4 regions of the Janthinobacterium sp. 64 genome follow, and region 2 is predicted to be linked to each of the others. Evidence: predicted binding sites of a transcription regulator. Region 2 holds the regulator's gene; each other region holds the start of a gene.
What was found. Region 2 encodes sigma-54, which starts transcription at its own class of promoters, with help from an activator protein. Its sites were predicted from a motif close to TGGCANGNAANCTGCTTT; they were not measured.

Region 1: the regulator sigma-54 is predicted to act here: its motif matches at 3,235-3,252, upstream of adh (aldehyde dehydrogenase).
Region 3: the regulator sigma-54 is predicted to act here: its motif matches at 1,194-1,211, upstream of CLU91_RS17685 (EDSAP-1 family PEP-CTERM protein).
Region 4: the regulator sigma-54 is predicted to act here: its motif matches at 1,434-1,451, upstream of CLU91_RS01060 (CmpA/NrtA family ABC transporter substrate-binding protein).

The regions. Positions count from the first base shown of each region.
Region 1 is NZ_PHUG01000001.1:4,465,628-4,470,056, reverse strand. Features, by position in the region: gene CLU91_RS19660 (PQQ-dependent methanol/ethanol family dehydrogenase) at 1-1,128, opposite strand, end outside; gene CLU91_RS19655 (DUF779 domain-containing protein) at 1,184-1,573, opposite strand; gene adh (aldehyde dehydrogenase) at 1,628-3,148, opposite strand; gene CLU91_RS19645 (beta-propeller fold lactonase family protein) at 3,401-4,357, opposite strand.
Region 2 is NZ_PHUG01000001.1:4,265,648-4,270,076, reverse strand. Features, by position in the region: gene rapZ (RNase adapter RapZ) at 1-271, shown strand, start outside; gene CLU91_RS18785 (enoyl-CoA hydratase/isomerase family protein) at 272-1,357, opposite strand; gene hpf (ribosome hibernation-promoting factor, HPF/YfiA family) at 1,493-1,855, opposite strand; gene CLU91_RS18775 (RNA polymerase factor sigma-54) at 1,925-3,403, opposite strand; gene lptB (LPS export ABC transporter ATP-binding protein) at 3,408-4,163, opposite strand; gene lptA (lipopolysaccharide transport periplasmic protein LptA) at 4,163-4,429, opposite strand, start outside.
Region 3 is NZ_PHUG01000001.1:4,027,158-4,031,586, reverse strand. Features, by position in the region: gene CLU91_RS17700 (dodecin) at 20-226, shown strand; gene CLU91_RS17695 (hypothetical protein) at 241-552, opposite strand; gene CLU91_RS17690 (hypothetical protein) at 713-1,087, shown strand; gene CLU91_RS17685 (EDSAP-1 family PEP-CTERM protein) at 1,300-2,298, shown strand; gene CLU91_RS17680 (LytR C-terminal domain-containing protein) at 2,353-3,417, opposite strand; gene CLU91_RS17675 (type II secretion system F family protein) at 3,429-4,367, opposite strand; gene CLU91_RS17670 (type II secretion system F family protein) at 4,381-4,429, opposite strand, start outside.
Region 4 is NZ_PHUG01000001.1:231,918-236,346, reverse strand. Features, by position in the region: gene cobA (uroporphyrinogen-III C-methyltransferase) at 1-168, opposite strand, end outside; gene CLU91_RS01060 (CmpA/NrtA family ABC transporter substrate-binding protein) at 183-1,361, opposite strand; gene CLU91_RS01055 (sigma-70 family RNA polymerase sigma factor) at 1,606-2,124, shown strand; gene CLU91_RS01050 (FecR domain-containing protein) at 2,121-3,125, shown strand; gene CLU91_RS01045 (TonB-dependent siderophore receptor) at 3,220-4,429, shown strand, end outside.

The DNA of each region.
Region 1 (4,429 bases), 200 kb from region 2:
GATGTAGTTCGGCCGTCCCGTTTTCAGGTCGATGCTGCTGGCCCAGGTGATTTTCTTCACAAACGGAAAGGCGTTCTGCAGCTTGCCCGTGTTGGCGTCGATCACATAAAAGAAACCGTTGCGGTCGGCCTTGCCACCGTAGCGCTTGCCATCCATGTCGAAGGTGACAAACTCGTTGGCGCCATCGAAATCCCAGGCATCGTTGGGCGTGTTTTGATACGCCCATTTGATCTGCCCCGTTTTCACGTCCAGCGCCACGGTGGACGACGAATACAGATTATCGCCGGGACGCAAGTGGCTGTTCCATGGCGCCGGGTTGCCCGTGCCAAAATACGCGAGCTTGGTTTGCGGATCGTAGGTGCCGCCCATCCACGTCGAGGCGCCGCCCGTTTTCCACAGGTCGCCCGGCCAGGTCTTGTTCACGGTTCCCGAGATACCGTTGTCGATGGCCTTGCCATCCTTGTCATAGCGGTGGCCCATGTGCCCCTCTACCGTCGGACGGCTCCACACGAGGTCGCCCGTCATCGGGTTGCGCGCTTCTACCCGGCCGACGATGCCGAATTCCCCGCCCGACACGCCCGTCAGCAGCAAGCCTTCGGCGATCAGCGGCGCGGCCGTCATCGAGTAGCCGGCCGCATAATCGTCGACTTTTTCCTTCCAGACGATCTTGCCCGTGTTCTGGTCGAGCGCCACCAGATAGGCGTCGAGCGTGCCGAAAATCACCAGGTTGCCATACAGGGCGGCACCGCGGTTGACCACGTCGCAGCAGGGCATGATGCCGTCCGGCAAACGATGCTCATATTTCCACAGCTTGGCGCCCGTTTTCAGGTCGACGGCAAAGATGCGTGAATACGATGCCGTGACGAACATCTTGCCGTTATGAATCAGCGGCTGCGATTCCTGGCCACGCTGTTTTTCGCCGCCAAACGAGAACGACCAGGCCGGCACCAGCTTGGCCACGGTCTTGTCATTGATTTGTGTCAACGGCGAATAGCGCTGGCCCTGCGTGCCCATGCCAAACGACAGCACGCTGGCCGGATTCTTCGCCGTATTGTCGAGCATGGCATTGGTGACATTGCCCACGTCGGCCGCCTGGGCCAGCGATGCCAAACTCAAACCGACGACCATCCCCATGATTTTTTTCTGCACAATCATCTCCCTCTGTTTTATTAGTATGTGTGTATCAAGTCTTGCGGTGCTCATGCGGCTGGGCATGCAACAGCGCGCACTCTTCATCGGTGAACAGGCGCGAGCGCGTCAGGAAGCGCTTGCCCGTGCCGTTGTCGAGTGAAAACATGCCGCCATTGCCATCGACCACATCGATAATCAACTGGGTATGCTCCCAGTACTCGAATTGCTCGAGTCCCATGTAAAACGGTGTGCCATTCAAATTGCCGAGATAGATATCGGTATCGCTGACATCGAACTCGCCCAGCGCATAGCACATGGGCGCGCTGCCGTCGCAGCAGCCGCCCGACTGGAAAAACATCAACGGGCCGTGACGCTGGCGCAACTTGTCCATCATTTCCAGCGCCGCATCGGTGGCGACCACCCGGGCAATTGCTGCACTCATGGCATCCCTTTCTGCGCGCCGCCCCCGACCAAGGGTGCGGCGCCTGTTGCCGGTTTAGAAGAAGCCCAGCGCTTTCGGGCTATAGCTCACCAGCAAGTTCTTCGTTTGCTGGTAGTGGTCGAGCATCATCTTGTGGTTTTCGCGGCCGATACCCGATTGCTTGTAGCCGCCGAACGCGGCGTGGGCTGGATACAGGTGGTAGCAATTGGTCCACACGCGGCCCGCCTGGATGGCGCGTCCCATGCGGAAGGCGCGCGAACCGTCACGCGTCCACAAGCCGGCACCGAGGCCATACAAGGTGTCGTTGGCAATCGCCAGCGCTTCGGCCTCATCCTTGAAGGTGGTCACGGAGACGACCGGTCCGAAAATCTCTTCCTGGAAGATGCGCATCTTGTTGTTGCCCTTGAACACGGTCGGACGCACGTAGTAGCCGCCCTCCAGATCGCCGGCCTGCGTATGGCGCTCACCGCCGGCCAGCACTTCGGCGCCTTCCTGGCGGCCGATGTCGAGGTAGGACAGGATTTTTTCCAGCTGCTCCTGCGACGCCTGGGCGCCGATCATGGTGGACGAGTCGAGCGGGTTGCCCTGCTTGATGGCGGCCACGCGCTTCAAGGCGCGTTCGATGAATTTCTCGTAGATCGATTCCTGGATCAGCACGCGCGATGGACAGGTGCACACCTCGCCCTGGTTCAGCGCAAACATGGTAAAACCTTCCAGGCACTTATCGAAATAATCATCATCGGCATCCATCACGTCTTCAAAGAAGATATTCGGCGACTTGCCGCCCAGCTCCAGGGTGACGGGAATCAGGTTTTGCGCGGCATAGCCCATGATCAGGCGGCCCGTGCCCGTTTCGCCCGTAAAGGCGATCTTGGCGATGCGCTTGCTCGAGGCCAGCGGCTTGCCCGCTTCCAGGCCGAAACCGTTGATGATGTTCAGCACGCCCGGTGGCAGCAAGTCGCCGATCAGTTCGATCAACACCATGATGGACGCCGGGGTTTGCTCGGCCGGTTTCAAGACGACGCAATTGCCGGCGGCCAGGGCTGGTGCCAGTTTCCATACGGCCATCAGAATCGGGAAATTCCACGGAATGATCTGGCCCACGACACCGAGCGGCTCGTGGTAGTGATAGGCATAGGTTTCCGCATCGATTTGCGCGACGGAACCTTCCTGCGCGCGGATGCAGCCGGCAAAATAACGGAAATGGTCGATGGCCAGCGGAATGTCGGCATTCATCGTTTCGCGGATCGGCTTGCCGTTGTCGATGGTTTCCGCCGTGGCAATCAGGCTCAGGTTTTGTTCGATGCGGTCGGCGATGCGGTTCAGGATATTGGCGCGCTCGGCAGGCGAGGTCTTGCCCCAGGCATCCTTGGCGGCATGGGCGGCGTCCAAGGCCAGCTCGACGTCTTCCGCCGTGGAACGGGCAATTTCGCAAAATGGCAAGCCCGTGATCGGCGTAATGTTAGGAAAGTATTCACCTTTTACTGGGGCAACGAATTTGCCGCCGATGTAATTGTCATAGCGTTGTTTGAAGGGATTGGCTACGCCCAGTTTGCTGATGTCTGCGAGATTCATGTCGTCCTCTATCGGGTTAATTAGAATGGAAATACTTTAATTAAAATCAAACGTCCTGGTACAGATGGGGTGAGTACACGGAGTCTTCCGCAAATGCCGTGCCAGCTCGCCATCCCACTACAAACTTAGCCGCTTTTCCCCCTGTTACAAGGGTGTGGCGTCAATACCGGCGCGCTTTTCAGCGCATGCCCGGGCTTGAGCCGCTGCACAATGGAACAGGTGTACCAGACTGGAACACCTGCACCTGTGTCACTAGCGAATCACCACGCCCCATGGCAATTCGCCCACGGCAATATCGGCCACCTTGCGCGCGCTGGCCGTGTCGATGACGGAAACGCTGTTCGAGCGGCCATTGGCCACGTACAGTTTGCTGCCATCGGGCGTGATGGCCATATTCCACGGACGCTTGCCGACGGGAATGGTGGCCGTGACCTGATGACTGGCGGTGTCGATCACCATCACCGTGCCATCGATACCGTTCGAGACATACACCTGCTTGCCGCCAGGATGGACGGCGATGCCATTCGCATTCTTGCCCGCTGGAATGGTGGCGATGGCCTTGCGCTCGGCCATGTCGATCACATACACGGCATTGACCAGTTCGCACGCCACGTAGGCACGGCCCGAGTCCGGACTGAAACCGATGCCGCGCGGCCGCAGGCCCACGGCGATGGAAGCGACCTGGCGGCGTTGCGCCACATCAATGACATCGACTTGCTCGGCCTCTTCCGCACTGACCAGCAGCCAGCGCCCGTCCGGGCTGAATACGGCATGTTCCGGGTTACGTCCGTGCACCTTGATATCGGCTAGCAAGACGCCCGTCTGGCCATCGAGCAAGGCCACGCTATTGTTTTCCTCGACGGCCACGGCCACATGACTACCATCTTGCGAGGCGCTGACCCCTTCCGGCGACTTGCCCAGCGCCACCGTGCGCACGGGCGTGCCGGTCGCGTTATCGATCAGCAACAAGGCGCTGCTGGCCGCATCGGTAACAAACAATTGCCGTCCGCTGGGGTCGGCGGCGATGCCGCGCGGCCGCTTGCCTGCCGCGATCTGGCGCACCACCTGGTCGGTGGCCGTATCGATCACGCTCAAGGTGCCCGATTTTTCATTGGGGACATAGGCAAAAGGAGCGGCCTGGAGGGCGGTGCTGGCGAGCGCAGGCAGCAGCCAGCACACCTGGCGCAAGCGTGAGAAGAAGTTGGGCATAATCACCTTTTCAATGGAAAAACACAGGAAAAGCGCGCGGCATCGGCGCCTCTGAACATTGCTGCATGCAAA
Region 2 (4,429 bases):
TTACGACCTGGCGCTGCGCCCGCTCGACGGACGCGATGCGCCCGTGATCGCCTTCCTCGACGCGCAGCCGAGCGCGCTGGAGCTGCTGGCCGACATCCGCGCCTTCATCGAAAAATGGTTGCCGTCATTCAAGTCCGACAACCGCAGCTACCTGACGGTGGCCCTCGGTTGCACGGGGGGCCAGCACCGCTCCGTGTACATGGCGGAACGGCTGGCGCAATACTTCGGCCCCAACGAGCGCGTGGTCCTGCGCCACCGCGAGCGTAGCTAGTTAATTCAAGTGGCGCAGCGGATGCGCTTGAGCCGGCCAGACGGGGGCAAAGAAGCGCGCCACCATGGCTGCATCGACCTCGTCCAGGCTGACGGGGTTCCAGCGCGGTGCATTGTCCTTGTCGACCACCAGCGCGCGCACGCCTTCGAGCACTTCGCCATGCGCGAAGTTATGGCGCACCACCGTACGCTCCAGGCGCAGGCAATCGGCCACGCCCAGGTGAGCCCCCCGCTGCAGCAATTCCAGGGTCACCGACATCATCAGGGGCGAACGCAGGCGCATGGCCGCCAGGGCCTTGCCCGCGAACGCGCTGTCGTCCTGCGCCAGCGAGGCCATGATGGCGGCCACGGAAGGCGCGCCGAAGTGGCGGTCCAGCGCCGCGCGCGCGGTGGCCAAAGAAGAAGCCCCCGCCCCGGCCTGGAACGGTGCCGCCAGCGCCTTGATAGCGACCGGCAAGGCCTCGCCCGGCGTCGAGTCGAACAGGGCCAGCAGCGTCCCCATCTGCGCCTCGGGCAGGTAGACATCGGCCAGCCCCGTGTACAGGGCATCGGCCGCGTTGATCGTCAGGCCCGTCAAGCCCAGGTACAGGCCCAGCTGGCCGGCCAGGCGCGACAGGAAATAACTGCCGCCCACGTCCGGGAACAAGCCAATATTGACTTCCGGCATGGCCATGCGCGTGCGGCCCGTGACGATGCGCAGGCGGTTGCCTGGCCCGGCTTGCGCCACGCCCATGCCGCCGCCCATCACCACGCCATCCATCACGGCGATATACGGTTTCGGATAGAAATGAATCACATGATTTAAGGCGTATTCTTCCGTAAAGAAATCTTCCAGCAAGGCACTGCCGCCTTGCGGCGTGGCCAGGCCCGCATCGTAAAAGAAACGGATGTCGCCACCGGCGCACAGGGCTTTTTCGCTGCTGGAACGGATCACCACGGCGTCCACCTGCGGATCGTCGCGCCAGGCCAGCAACGTCGCGCTCAAGGCGCGCACCATCTCCAGCGACAGGGAATTGAAGGCTTTCGGACGGTCGAGCACGATGTGCCCGGTGCGGTTGCGGATGGAGGTCTGGACGAAGTCGCTCATGGCAGGCAGGAAAGAAGTGAAAGTGCAAACATTCTAGCCCTTGCGCGGGGAAGATTGCGTTCGACAGGTACGGGCGCAAAAAAGGGCGCAAGATGTGCGCCCTTAGTTGATCACAACTGCTGGAAGCGGGTGGCCTTAAACGGCGACGACGGCGTCTTCCTCGGAGTTGTCTGGCAGATGCTTGATCGCCTCTTTACCGTGCCCTTGCACTTTGGTTTTGTATTTCATCACTTGCCTATCGAGCTTGTCGATCAGGGTATCGATCGCGGCGTACAGGTCGTGCGCCAGGCTTTCCACATAGACAGTCTTGCCACTCAGACGCAGGTTGACTTCAGCCTTTTGACGTTTTTCTTTCTCTTTGAGGTTATCCACGGTCAGAATCACGGCGATATCGATGACTTGATCGAAATGACGTTTCACGCGCTCCAGCTTCGTTTGTACGTATTCACGGATGGCTGGTGTCACTTCGAGATGATGTCCGCTGATGGTGAGATTCATACACACTCCTAAAGATGATCGGGTTCGTGCGGTCCATCCTGTCCGGCCCGCAGAGGAACCGAAAAAAACTTACAAACACTTACGCAGGCTCACTGGCGGAATTTTCAACGCTTCCCGGTATTTGGCAACAGTACGTCGCGCAATCACCATGCCTTGTTCCCCCAGCATGTCCGCAATCTTACTGTCGGATAAAGGATTTTTAGGGTCTTCTGCTCCTGTCAGTTGCACGATCAATGCCCGTATCGCCGTCGATGACGCTTCGCCCCCCGCTTCGGTGGCGACGTGGCTACCAAAGAAATATTTCAACTCGAACATGCCGTGCGGGGTCAGCATGTACTTTTGAGTTGTTACCCGCGAGATAGTACTCTCGTGTAAACCTAGTGTATCAGCTATTTCACGGAGCACAAGGGGGCGCATGGCAACGGCCCCATGCGAGAAAAAGTTCTTTTGTCTTTCTACTATCGCCTGTGCCACGCGCAGGATGGTGTCGAAGCGCTGGCGCATATTCTTGATCAGCCACTTGGCTTCCTGCAACTGCGCACCCATGGCGCCCTCGCCCTTGCCCTGCTTGAGCAAGTTGGCGTACATGGCGTTGACGCGCAGGCGCGGCATGACGTCATTGTTCAGGGTGACTTGCCAGCCATTGCGCGCGCGCTTGACGACGACATCGGGTACCACGTAATCGGACACATCCGAGGCGAACACGGCGCCCGGATGCGGATTGCACTGGCGAATCACCGTCTGCGCTTCGCGCAAGTCTTCCTCGTCGCAATCGAGGGCTTTTTTCAGCTTGTTGAAATCGCGCTGGGCAAACCAGGCCAGGTGCTTTTCCACGATGACGAGGGCCATGCGCCGCGTCACCATGGCGACGTGCGGCAAACGCTTGATCTGCAGCGCCAGGCATTCGGACGCATTGCGCGCGCCCACGCCGGGCGGATCGAAACTTTGCAGCAGCGACAAGGCCGTGCGCAGTTCGTCGGCGTCGATTTCCAGCTCTTCCGGCAGGCGCGCCAGGATGTCGTCGAGCGACTCTTCCAGGTAGCCATTGTCGTCGAGCGCGTCGATGATCAGCTCGACCAGCGCGCGGTCGCGCAATTCGAGCACCGTCACGCGCATCTGCTCCATCAGGTGCTCGCGCAGGGTGCAGTGATGGGCCTCCAGTTGCGGACGCGAATCCTCATCGTCGGGCGCCTTGCCGCGGCTCGCCTCGCTCCAGTCGCTGTCGCCGCCGTCCGCGGCGGCCGGGCCCTCGCCCGCCTCGCCGTCAAAGGCTTCCGCTTCGGCCGGCGCCGCAGGCGCCTCCTGGCCTGGCGGCTGGGGCGGCGCTTCGGCCGGCGCGGCCGTGGAACTGAGGGCCCCGTCGGACAGCAGGCGCAGCGAATGGTCGAGCGGATCGTCCAGGCGTTCGAGCAAGGGATTGTCCGTCAGCAGTTGCTCTAGTTCCTGGTGCAATTCCAGGGTAGACAATTGCAACAGGCGTATCGATTGCTGCAACTGCGGCGTCAGTGCCAGGTGCTGCGAAGTGCGCAGCTGCAATGATTGTTTCATTGGCTCACATACGGAAGTGTTCGCCCAGATAGACCCGGCGTACCGACTCGTTCGCGATGATGTCGTCGGGGCGTCCCGACGCCAGCACCGAGCCCTGGTTGATGATGTAGGCACGGTCGCAGATACCCAGCGTCTCGCGCACATTATGGTCGGTGATGAGCACACCGATATTGCGCTCCTTCAAGAAGCGCACGATACGCTGGATCTCGATCACGGCGATGGGGTCGACGCCGGCGAACGGCTCGTCGAGCAGCACGAAACGGGGGTCGGTGGCCAGCGCGCGGGCGATTTCCACGCGGCGGCGCTCGCCACCCGACAAGGACAGCGCCTGGTTCTCTCGCAACTTTTCAATTTGCAAGTCGGCCAGCAATTTATCCAGGCGCTCTTCGATCTCGGCCTTCTTCAAAGGACGGCCTTCAACGGTCTGGATTTCCAGCACGGCGCGGATATTGTCTTCCACCGTCAGCTTGCGGAAGACGGACGCTTCCTGCGGCAGATACGACAGGCCCATCTGCGCGCGGCGGTGGATCGGCAGGCGGGAAATGTCCACGCCGCTGATATCGATGCTGCCGCCGTCCGACGGCACCAGGCCGACGATCATGTAGAACGAGGTGGTTTTGCCGGCGCCGTTCGGGCCCAGCAGCCCCACCACTTCGCCGCATTCGACTTGCAGTGAGACATCATGCACGACTTGCCGCTTGCCATAGGTTTTTTGCAGCCCGCGAACGATCAGGGTGCTGCCGCAACGAGTATTGTCCATTATTTCTTTCCTGGCGCGGGCGTGGCCGGCGCTTTCTCCGCCGCCGGTGCCTTGGGCTTCGGCTGGATCACCATGCGCACGCTGCCGCCATCGGGCGTGCTGGTGCCGCTGTCGGAATTTTCCATTGTGAATACTTCCTTACGGCTGTCATACGAGATGAAGGCGCCGTTGGCCACATCGGTCACTTTCGTGCCTTCCAGGCGCGTCAGCTTGGCCTTGGAAAACAGTTTCACCACTTCCGTCTTGTTGTTGTATTCCACGCGCTC
Region 3 (4,429 bases), 240 kb from region 2:
GCCTACCTGGGGAAACATCATGTCCGCACACACTTACAAGCTCATCGAGCTGGTCGGCACATCGACCGAGAGCAGCGATCAGGCCATACGCGATGCCATTGCCAAGGCGGCGCTCACGGTCAAGCATATGGACTGGTATGAAGTGACGGAATCGCGCGGCCATATCGTCGATGGCAAGGTGGCGCACTTCCAGGTCACGCTGAAGGTCGGCTTCCGGCTCGAATAGGGTAAGGCGGCAACTCACCGCCGCCCGCCCGCTCCCCGGCTTTCCAGCCACTCGCGGCCGCCGGCCTCCAGCGCGGCCTCGATCACCTTTTCCGGCAAGCTATATACCGTTGCCCAGCTGGCGCGGCCATCTTGCGTATTCGCGGGAAAACTGTGCGTCTCGATGGGCCAGTGGTATTTGCGTTTCAGCGCCTTCACGATGGCGGCCAGAGAGACGCGGCCTTGCAGCGGTTCGGCGCCGGACTGGTCGCGGTTGGACAGCAGCACTGCCAGGACCTGGCCGCGGCCCGTGCGCGCGCCGGGAAAGGTGGGAGTTTTGTTTGCCATGGCCTATTTTACCGGGCAATGTCGGACGAGATGCGATGTGCGCACCTTTGATCTGGCGCAAGCGCCGCACCAGCTTTGCGGCCACGATGGGTATTTCGCCAGGCGTGCCGGCGCCCCTCCGGCAGCCTGGGCCACTCATCACGGGGCACAGGAGCCTATCATGCACAGCCTGAACATCCATGCCATGCAATGGCAACCCGTTGCCGATATTTCCGCCGTCGACCCGCTGCTGCCCGCGGATCTGGCCTGCTTTCGCGAATTGCGCGACGTGCTGCAGCGCTATGGCGCACTCGACCGCTTCGGCATTTCCCTGATCCACCGCCATTTCGACATCGCCGACGACGAGGAGCTGATGGAATACACGGATGTGGAACAACGCACCTTGACGGTCAAACCTGTCAAGAAAAGCGACATCGACTGGCAGCACACGACCATTACCAACTGGAAATTGACGGAAGGCGAGGAAGTGGCGCGCATCGGTTGCGGTTGCGCAAGCAATTCGGGTGGCCACCTGGGCTATCACCGCGGTACCTGAGGCTGGCCGACGCCGCCCGTCAAGCGGCGTCGGCCTTTCTTACAGTTGACCTCATCCAGTTCAGCCCGCTTTAGGCAAGTACTTGATTCAATATACTTTTTTTAAGTGGCACGCAAGCTGCTTATCCCTGTCTACGAGATGAATCCAGGCAAGTCATTCTGGATTCCTTGTCCCCCCGGATTTCCCGAGACTGACCACGATAAGAGGCTGCGATGAACGTCGATCACACACGAAACAAGACCCTCGGCTGGCTGGGCGCACTGGCGGCGGCAAGCCTGCTGGCCAGCGGCCAGGCGCAGGCCGGCGCGTACGGCCTGGCCGTCAATGAGTTGAACAATTTCCGCATCACCACCAGTGCCGGCAGCTTGTCGCTGGCCGGCGCCAACCGCAATGCCAGCGACAGCGCCTTCTTCGAAGGTGGCGCAGCCGTCAATCCGCGCGCCGTCAATACGGGGCCGACCGCCAACGCCGACGTGCTGCAAGTGTGTTCGGGGGGCGGCTGCAGCGGCTTGCCGCAGAATCACTACGCCCCCAGTCCCAGTTCCACCCTGGAATTCGCGCGCGGCGATGCGCACGCCTTCGGCAATATGCTCAATGGCGGCGCCACGGTGCGTGCCGTCTCCGAAGCCCAGCGCGACACGGTGGGAGCAGCGTCCTCCACGGCCGGCGACACGCTCACCGGTTCCGTCAACCTGACCCTGTCGAGCGCCGGCTTCATCACCTTCAGCTTCATGGGGCGGCGCGACTTGCGCACCAGCGTGACGACCATGGGCGACAAGTCGAACGTGTCGATCATGGATATCTTCAATATCTCGTGCAATGCCGCCAGTCCCGCCGGCTGCCTGTCGAACGCGAATGCCGATGGCGTACTCTTCCAGTTCGCGCCCGATGGCGACGCCAACAATGGCAGCGACGTCAATGGCAACCATACGGCCGGCAGCATGGATCCGTTCAGCCTGAACATGACGGCCGGCACCAACGACCCGGCCACCGGGCGCGCCTTCACGAACGGCTTTGCGATGTTTGCCCTGACCTCGAATTTCGCCCTGCCCGCCGGCAGCTATACCTTGAACTTTTCCAAGTCCACGCGCACCGACATCGTCGTCATCGATCCCTTGCAAGTACCGGAGCCAGGCACCCTGTTCCTGCTGGGCACGGGACTGGCCGCCCTGGCTTTTACGCGCCGCCAGCCGAAGCAAGCTGCCGCATGAAAAACACGCGGCGCCCGCAAAGGCGCCGCGTGTTTTATGCCGACAAAAAACCTGCTAACCGAGCCGTGCCAGTGCCTGGCGCGCCAGTTGCAACTGCTGCAGATAATAGCGGTGCAGCATGGCGGGGTCGCTCAGGTCGCGCCCCAGTACCAGGCGCAGCTCGCTGGCAGGGCAGTCGGCGGCCTGGCTCTGCACCTGCATCCCAAGCTGGCGGGCCAGCTGGCGCGCCGCCTGCTCTTGCGCGGGCCGGTATTCGACGTGCGTGCGCGCCACCTGGAAGCTGGTTTCATTGGTCAGGCGCACCACTTGCACGGGACCGCCGGCCAGGCTGCGCGCCAGCGCGGCGGCCATGCCCGGCACGCCGTTGCCATTCACAATTTCCAGGCGCGGGCGCGGCGCGGCCGCCGCCGGCATGGGCCGCTCGGGCACTGCGACGGGTACGCTGCGCGCCGCTGCCGGCACGCGCTGCAGCTGGGCCATGCCATCGCTCTGCGTGATCTCCACGCGCGCCATGGCGGGTGCCTCCGGCAACGACTCGGGTACGGGCACAAGCTTCGGCGGCGCCTCGGCGCGCAACAAGGCCATGTCGCGCCGCAAGTCGTGTTCCTGCAAGCTGGCCGCCTGGCGCCGCATGAGGGCGGCGCGCGCGTGCTGTCCCAGCCGTTCGAGTACCTGCGCCAGGTGCTGCCAGGCCAGCGCATTGAGCGGGTCGAGCAGACAGGCCTGTTCCAGCACAGGCAACGCTTGCGCATCGCGTCCGCTTAAATAATAGGCATGGCCGAGATTGCTGAACAGATAGGCCTGCCGCGGCTGCGGCGTGCCCGCCTCCTGCGTCAAGGCCAGCCAATGGGCGATCGCCGCATCGTGTTCACCGCGCTGCGCATGCAGCACGGCCAGGCCGTTGCGCGCATTCACGTGGCGCGGCGCGGCGTGCAAGGCTTGCTCATACGCCGCTTGCGCGGCAGGCAGGTCGCCCGCGTCAAAGTACTGGCGCCCCGCCGCATAGGCGGCATCGGCGTCAGGCCACTGCGGCAGCGGTGCATGCGCCAGTTGCGTGGTACAGGCAGTCAGGCCAAGGCAGGCACAGGCGACGGCCAGGCGGGAGAGCGTCAAGCGCATGGTGACTCCTTTCAGCGGCTGGCCATGGCCGGCACGAGCACGCGATACACTTCGATCACGGCCGGCCCCATGAGCACCAGCATGAGGGTGGGAAAGACGCAAAATATCAGCGGGAACAGCAGTTTGAGGGCGATCTTCGCCGCCGCCTCCTCGGCCAGCAGGCTGCGCTTGCCACGCAGGTTTTCCGAATGCACGCGCAGTGAATCGCCCATGCTGGTGCCGAAGCGTTCCGATTGGATCAGCATGGCGACCAGGGTATCGACATCTTCCACGCCGCTGCGCAAGGCCAGGTTGCGCAGCGCCTTTTCCTTGGAAAAGCCGGCGCGCATTTCCATCAGCACCAGTTGCAATTCCTGCGCCAGCACCACGCTTTTGATGTGGATCTCGCCCGATACCTTGACCAGTGCGCGCTCCAGGCTCAGGCCCGCTTCCACGCAGACGGTCAGCAAGTCGAGCGCATCTGGGAGGTTTTCAAAAATGTCGCGCTGGCGCCGCTTGGCCGTGCTGGCCAGCACCAGGTTTGGCAGGTAATAGCCGACGGTGGCGCTGACGCACAGCAGCAGCAATAGCACGCTGCGCAGCTGCGCCGCCATGGCGCTGGCCGCGTACAGCCCCAGCACGGTGGGAAACAGCAGGGCCAGCACGGTCTTCGCCGCAAAATACAGGGCCGGTGCGCTCGCTTGCCGCCAGCCCGCGTTCATGAAGCGCGTGCGCAGCGGCGAGCGCTCCCAGCCCTCTTCCGGCAGCGACAGCTTGCTGAACGGCTGCGCCACCCGCGCCACCCGCTCCACCCAGCCAGAGTCGGCCACCACATCGCTGGCCGCCGGCGCCGTGGCGCCGAACAGGCGCTGGCGCAATGTGCCGGGAAAGAAGATCAGCCACGCCAGCAGCGCCAGCGCCACCACCACGGCAAAGACGATCACGAGAAACAGCAGTTGTGCACCGCTCATGCGACCTCCTGTTTTATATCCTGATACGGATGACGTTGCGCATCCAGACTACACCCAGCGCC
Region 4 (4,429 bases), 4.0 Mb from region 2:
CTCGACCACGCGCACGCCTTGTGCCGCATGCGCGAGGATGGCCGGGTTGACGAGGTCGTCGATCAGCACCACGTCGGCCCGCGCGATGGCCTTCACAGCTTTTAATGTCAACAGGTCCGGGTCGCCGGGACCGGCGCCGACCAGGGTCACGCTTCCAAGTTGCGCCATGATGAACTCTCCCATTAAAAAAAGTGGCCGATGGCAAACGAGGCCGCGTACGCTTCCGGTGCGCTGCCGTCCCATACGACGCCGTCACACAGGGTCGAGCTGCGCATGGGCGCCTTGGGTAGGGGCGTGGCCGTCATTTCCGCCGCCTGGCGGTACAGGTCGATGCGGTTGACCTGGCGCGCCACGGCCAGGTAATCGGGCTCGTCGCGCAGCAAGCCCCAGCGCCGGTGCTGGGTCATGAACCACATGCCGTCAGACAGATACGGGAAATTCACGGCGCCATCGCCATAAAATTTCAAACCGTGCGCCTCGTCCCAGGTCTTGCCCAGGCCATCCTGATAATGGCCGAGGATGCGCGGCGCCAGCATTTCCTGCGGTGTATTCAAATAAGCGGGCTCGGCCAGGGTAGCCGCCATGGCCAGCCGGTTGGCGTCGCTGGCGTCGATCCAGCGGCCCGCCTCGAGCACGGCGGCGATCAGGGCGCGGCAGCTGTTCGGATGCTGCTGCGCAAACGCGGCGCTGGTGCCCAGCACCTTGCCCGGATGGTCGGGCCAGATGGCGCCGCTGCTGGCGGCCGTCACGCCCACGCCATCGACGATGGCCTTGTAGCCCCACGGTTCGCCCGCGCAAAAGCCATCCATCTGTCCCGCGCGCAAGGCCGTCACCATCTGCGACGGCGGCACCGTCATCACGCGCGCGTCGCGCAGCGGATCGATGCCATGCGCGGCCAGCCAGTATTGCAGCAGCATCGCGTGGTTGCCGGTCGGGAAAGTATGCGCAAACGCAAACGGCCGCGCCGTGCCGCGCATGTGCCGCGCCAATGTCGGGCCATCGTGGGCGCCCTCGCGCGCCAGCGCCGCCGACACGGTGACGGCCTGGCCGCTGTGATTGAGGTTCATCAGCACGGCCAGGTCGCGCTGCTGCCCGCCGATGCCCATCTGCACGCCATACACGAGACCGTACAACACGTGGGCCGCATCGAGTTCGCCGCTGTTCAATTTGTCGCGCACGCCGGCCCACGACATCTCCCGGCTCAGTTCGATCTTGATGCCGTATTTTTCATCGAGGCCCAGCTTAGCCGCCATCACCAGCGAGGCGCAATCGGCCAGCGGCAGGTAGCCGATGCGTATCGTCTGTTTTTCCGGATGCATGGAGCGCATCACCTGGGCGCTTGCGCCCTTTCCCTCTGTCATACCCGCGTCCTTGCTTAACTGTGCGACATACCGCTGACCATTCCCTGCGCAAACCGCGCCCCTGTGCTTTAGTCAGCAAGAGCCGTGCCAGACGCGCGGCTTAAATATGCACCAAAAACGTGCCGTGGCTGGCCGGAACGGTTGACCAAGCCACTGCCTCATTGCACAAAGCACCCTTCCTCGTTAAAATGAGAACAATTCCCATTTAGATTCAAGACCTTTCCATTCGCGACCGTCACGCCCCATGCCCGCCCCGCTCCCCCTTTCCTCCCACCCTGTCGGCACGCTCTACAGCGCACACCTCGGCTGGCTGAAAGGCTGGCTGCGCACGCGCCTGGGCAATATGGGCGATGTCGCCGACCTGGCGCACGACACCTTCGTGCGCCTTCTGGTCGACCGCAATGCGCAAGCCATCCGCGAACCGCGCAGCTACCTGGCGACCATCGCCGGCAGAGTCGTGGTCGATCATTACCGCCGCCGCGCACTGGAACAGGCTTACCTGGCAACCTTGGCGCAATGGCCGCAAGCACAGGAACTGTCGTGCGAGGCGCGCGCCATCGTGCTGGAAACCCTGCACGAGATCAATGCACTGCTCGACGGCCTGGGCGCGAAAGTCAGGCAAGTCTTTATCCTGTCGCAATTCGAGGGCCTCAGCTATGCCTGCATTGCGCAGGAGCTTGGCATCAGCCTGCGCAGCGTGAACAACTACATGGCGAAGGCCGTGCTGCAAGTATGCCTGCTGCAAGCGGCGCTCGAAGCATGAGCGCGGGCGCCCTGTCGGGCATGGAGTTGCGCGCGTTGCGCGCGGCCGCCGGCTGGTATGCGCGCCTGTGCTCAGGCCACGTCACGCCGCAAGACCGGTTGCGCTGGCAGCGCTGGCGCGACGCACACCCCGCCCACGGCGCCGCCTGGCAACGCATCGAAACGATGCAGCGGCAACTGGGCAGCGTGCCCGGCGGCTTGGCCGCGCCAGCCTTGCAGGCTGCGGCGCAAACCGGGCTTGCGCAGCTATCGCGCCGCGGCGTGCTGCGCGGCACCCTGGCCGTGCTGGGTGCCAGCGGCCTCGCATGGCATGGCTGGCGCCAGCCCGCCGCGCGGGAATGGCGGCTGGCCATGCTGGCCGACATATCCACGGCGACGGGCGAACAGCGTCGCCTGCTCTTGCCCGACGGCTCGCGCCTCGTGCTCAATACGGATAGCGCCGTGGACCTGGCCTATGACGAGGCGCAGCGCCGCCTGCTGTTGCGCAGGGGTGAAATTTTCATCGGCACGGTCGCCGATCCCCACCTGGCCATCGGCCATGGCGCCCGGCCTTTCCTGGTCGATACGCCACATGGCCGCATCCGCGCGCTGGGTACGCGCTTCCTCGTGCGCAGCGATCATGCGGGCACGCTGGTCACCGTACTGGAAAAGGCCGTGGAAGTGCGCAGCGGACAGCAGCGCCCCATGCTGGTGCAAGCGGAGCAGCAATTGCGCATCGGCGCCGATGGCGCCATGCAAGGCCCCACACCGGCCGCATTCGGCGCAGGCGCGTGGCAGGACGGCAGTTTATTGGTTGACAACATGCCGCTGTCTCGCTTGCTGGCTGAACTGGGACGCTACCGTCGGGGCGTGCTGCAATGCGATCCGCGCGTGGCCGACCTGCGCATATCGGGCAACTTCCCGCTGGCAGATAGCGACCGCGCCCTGCAAGTGCTGGCCAACGGCTTCCCGCTGCACATCGTGATGCACACGCGTTTCTGGGTACGCGTGCTGCCCGCCTGAAAAATATTTTCCCAAAGCGTGCACTTTTTTTGCCGCTGATCCGACCTCCTTCCTGCAAGCGTCCTGAAAGACGCGCTAACCCTGAAGGAATTCCATGACCGCCGCACCATATATCGCGCGCCGCACCGCCGTCGCCCACGCTGTACGCACCGTCCTGCTGGCCATGCTGGCCACCGCGCCGTTACTCACGCCGGCCGTCGCGTCTGCAGACGCCACCAGCACCGCCCGCAACGTCGACATTCCCGCCGGGCCACTGGGCGCCACCATCAGCCGCTATGCCAGCACGGCCGGTATCGCCATCGCCTTCGATGCCGCGCAACTGGCAGGCCTGAGTTCGCCTGGCTTGCGCGGCAACTACACCGTCGGCCAGGCTTATGCGCAATTGCTGCAAGGGAGCGGCTGGGAAGCGGAGCAACGCGGCGACGGTAATTATGTGCTGCGCAAGACGGCGGCTGCGCCGCAGGCGATGGAAATCAGCATGCGTGAAGTCCGCGTGACGGGTCGGCGCGATGGCGAAACAGAAGGCACGGCTTCGTATACCACGCCTGTCATTACCATAGGCAAGACGGCCCAATCCTTGCGCGAACATCCGCAAACCGTCTCCGTGCTGACGCGCCAGCGCCTCGACGACCAGCATATCAGCGACTTGAGCAAGGCAGCCGAACAAGCCGTCGGCATCACGGTACAGGACAATACTTTCCTGATACAGAAGCTGTATGCGCGTGGTTTTGAAATCAGCAGCTACCAGCTCGATGGCGGTGCCCCCATGGACACGGGATTTTCCGCCAGCATCGCGGCCGACCTGGCGGAATATGATCGCGTGGAAATCCTGCGCGGCGCGGCAGGTTTGCTGAACGGCACGGGCAACCCAGGCGGTGCCGTCAATCTCGTGCGCAAGATGCCTACTGCCGCGCCGCAGTTCAATGCCAGCGTAGCGGCCGGCAGCTGGAACAATTACCGCAGCGACTTCGATGCTTCCGGCCCGCTGGCGTTCGACGGCAAGTTGCGCGGACGCGTCGTCGTCGCCTATGAAAACCGAAAATACTTCACGGCCATCCGCGCGACGGAAAAGCCGCTCATCTATGGCGTACTGGAAGCCGATATCGCACCCGGTGCCGTGCTGGCCATCGGCGCTCGCGAACAGCGCACGCATGACCGGGGAACCTGGCCGGGCTTGCCCCGCTATAGTACGGGCGCCGAACTGCACTTGCCCCGCAACACGGGCGCGATGGCCGACTGGGCCGGCGTCGATTCCACCTCGAGAGAACTGTTTGCTAAGCTGACCTGGCGCCTGGCACAGCGCT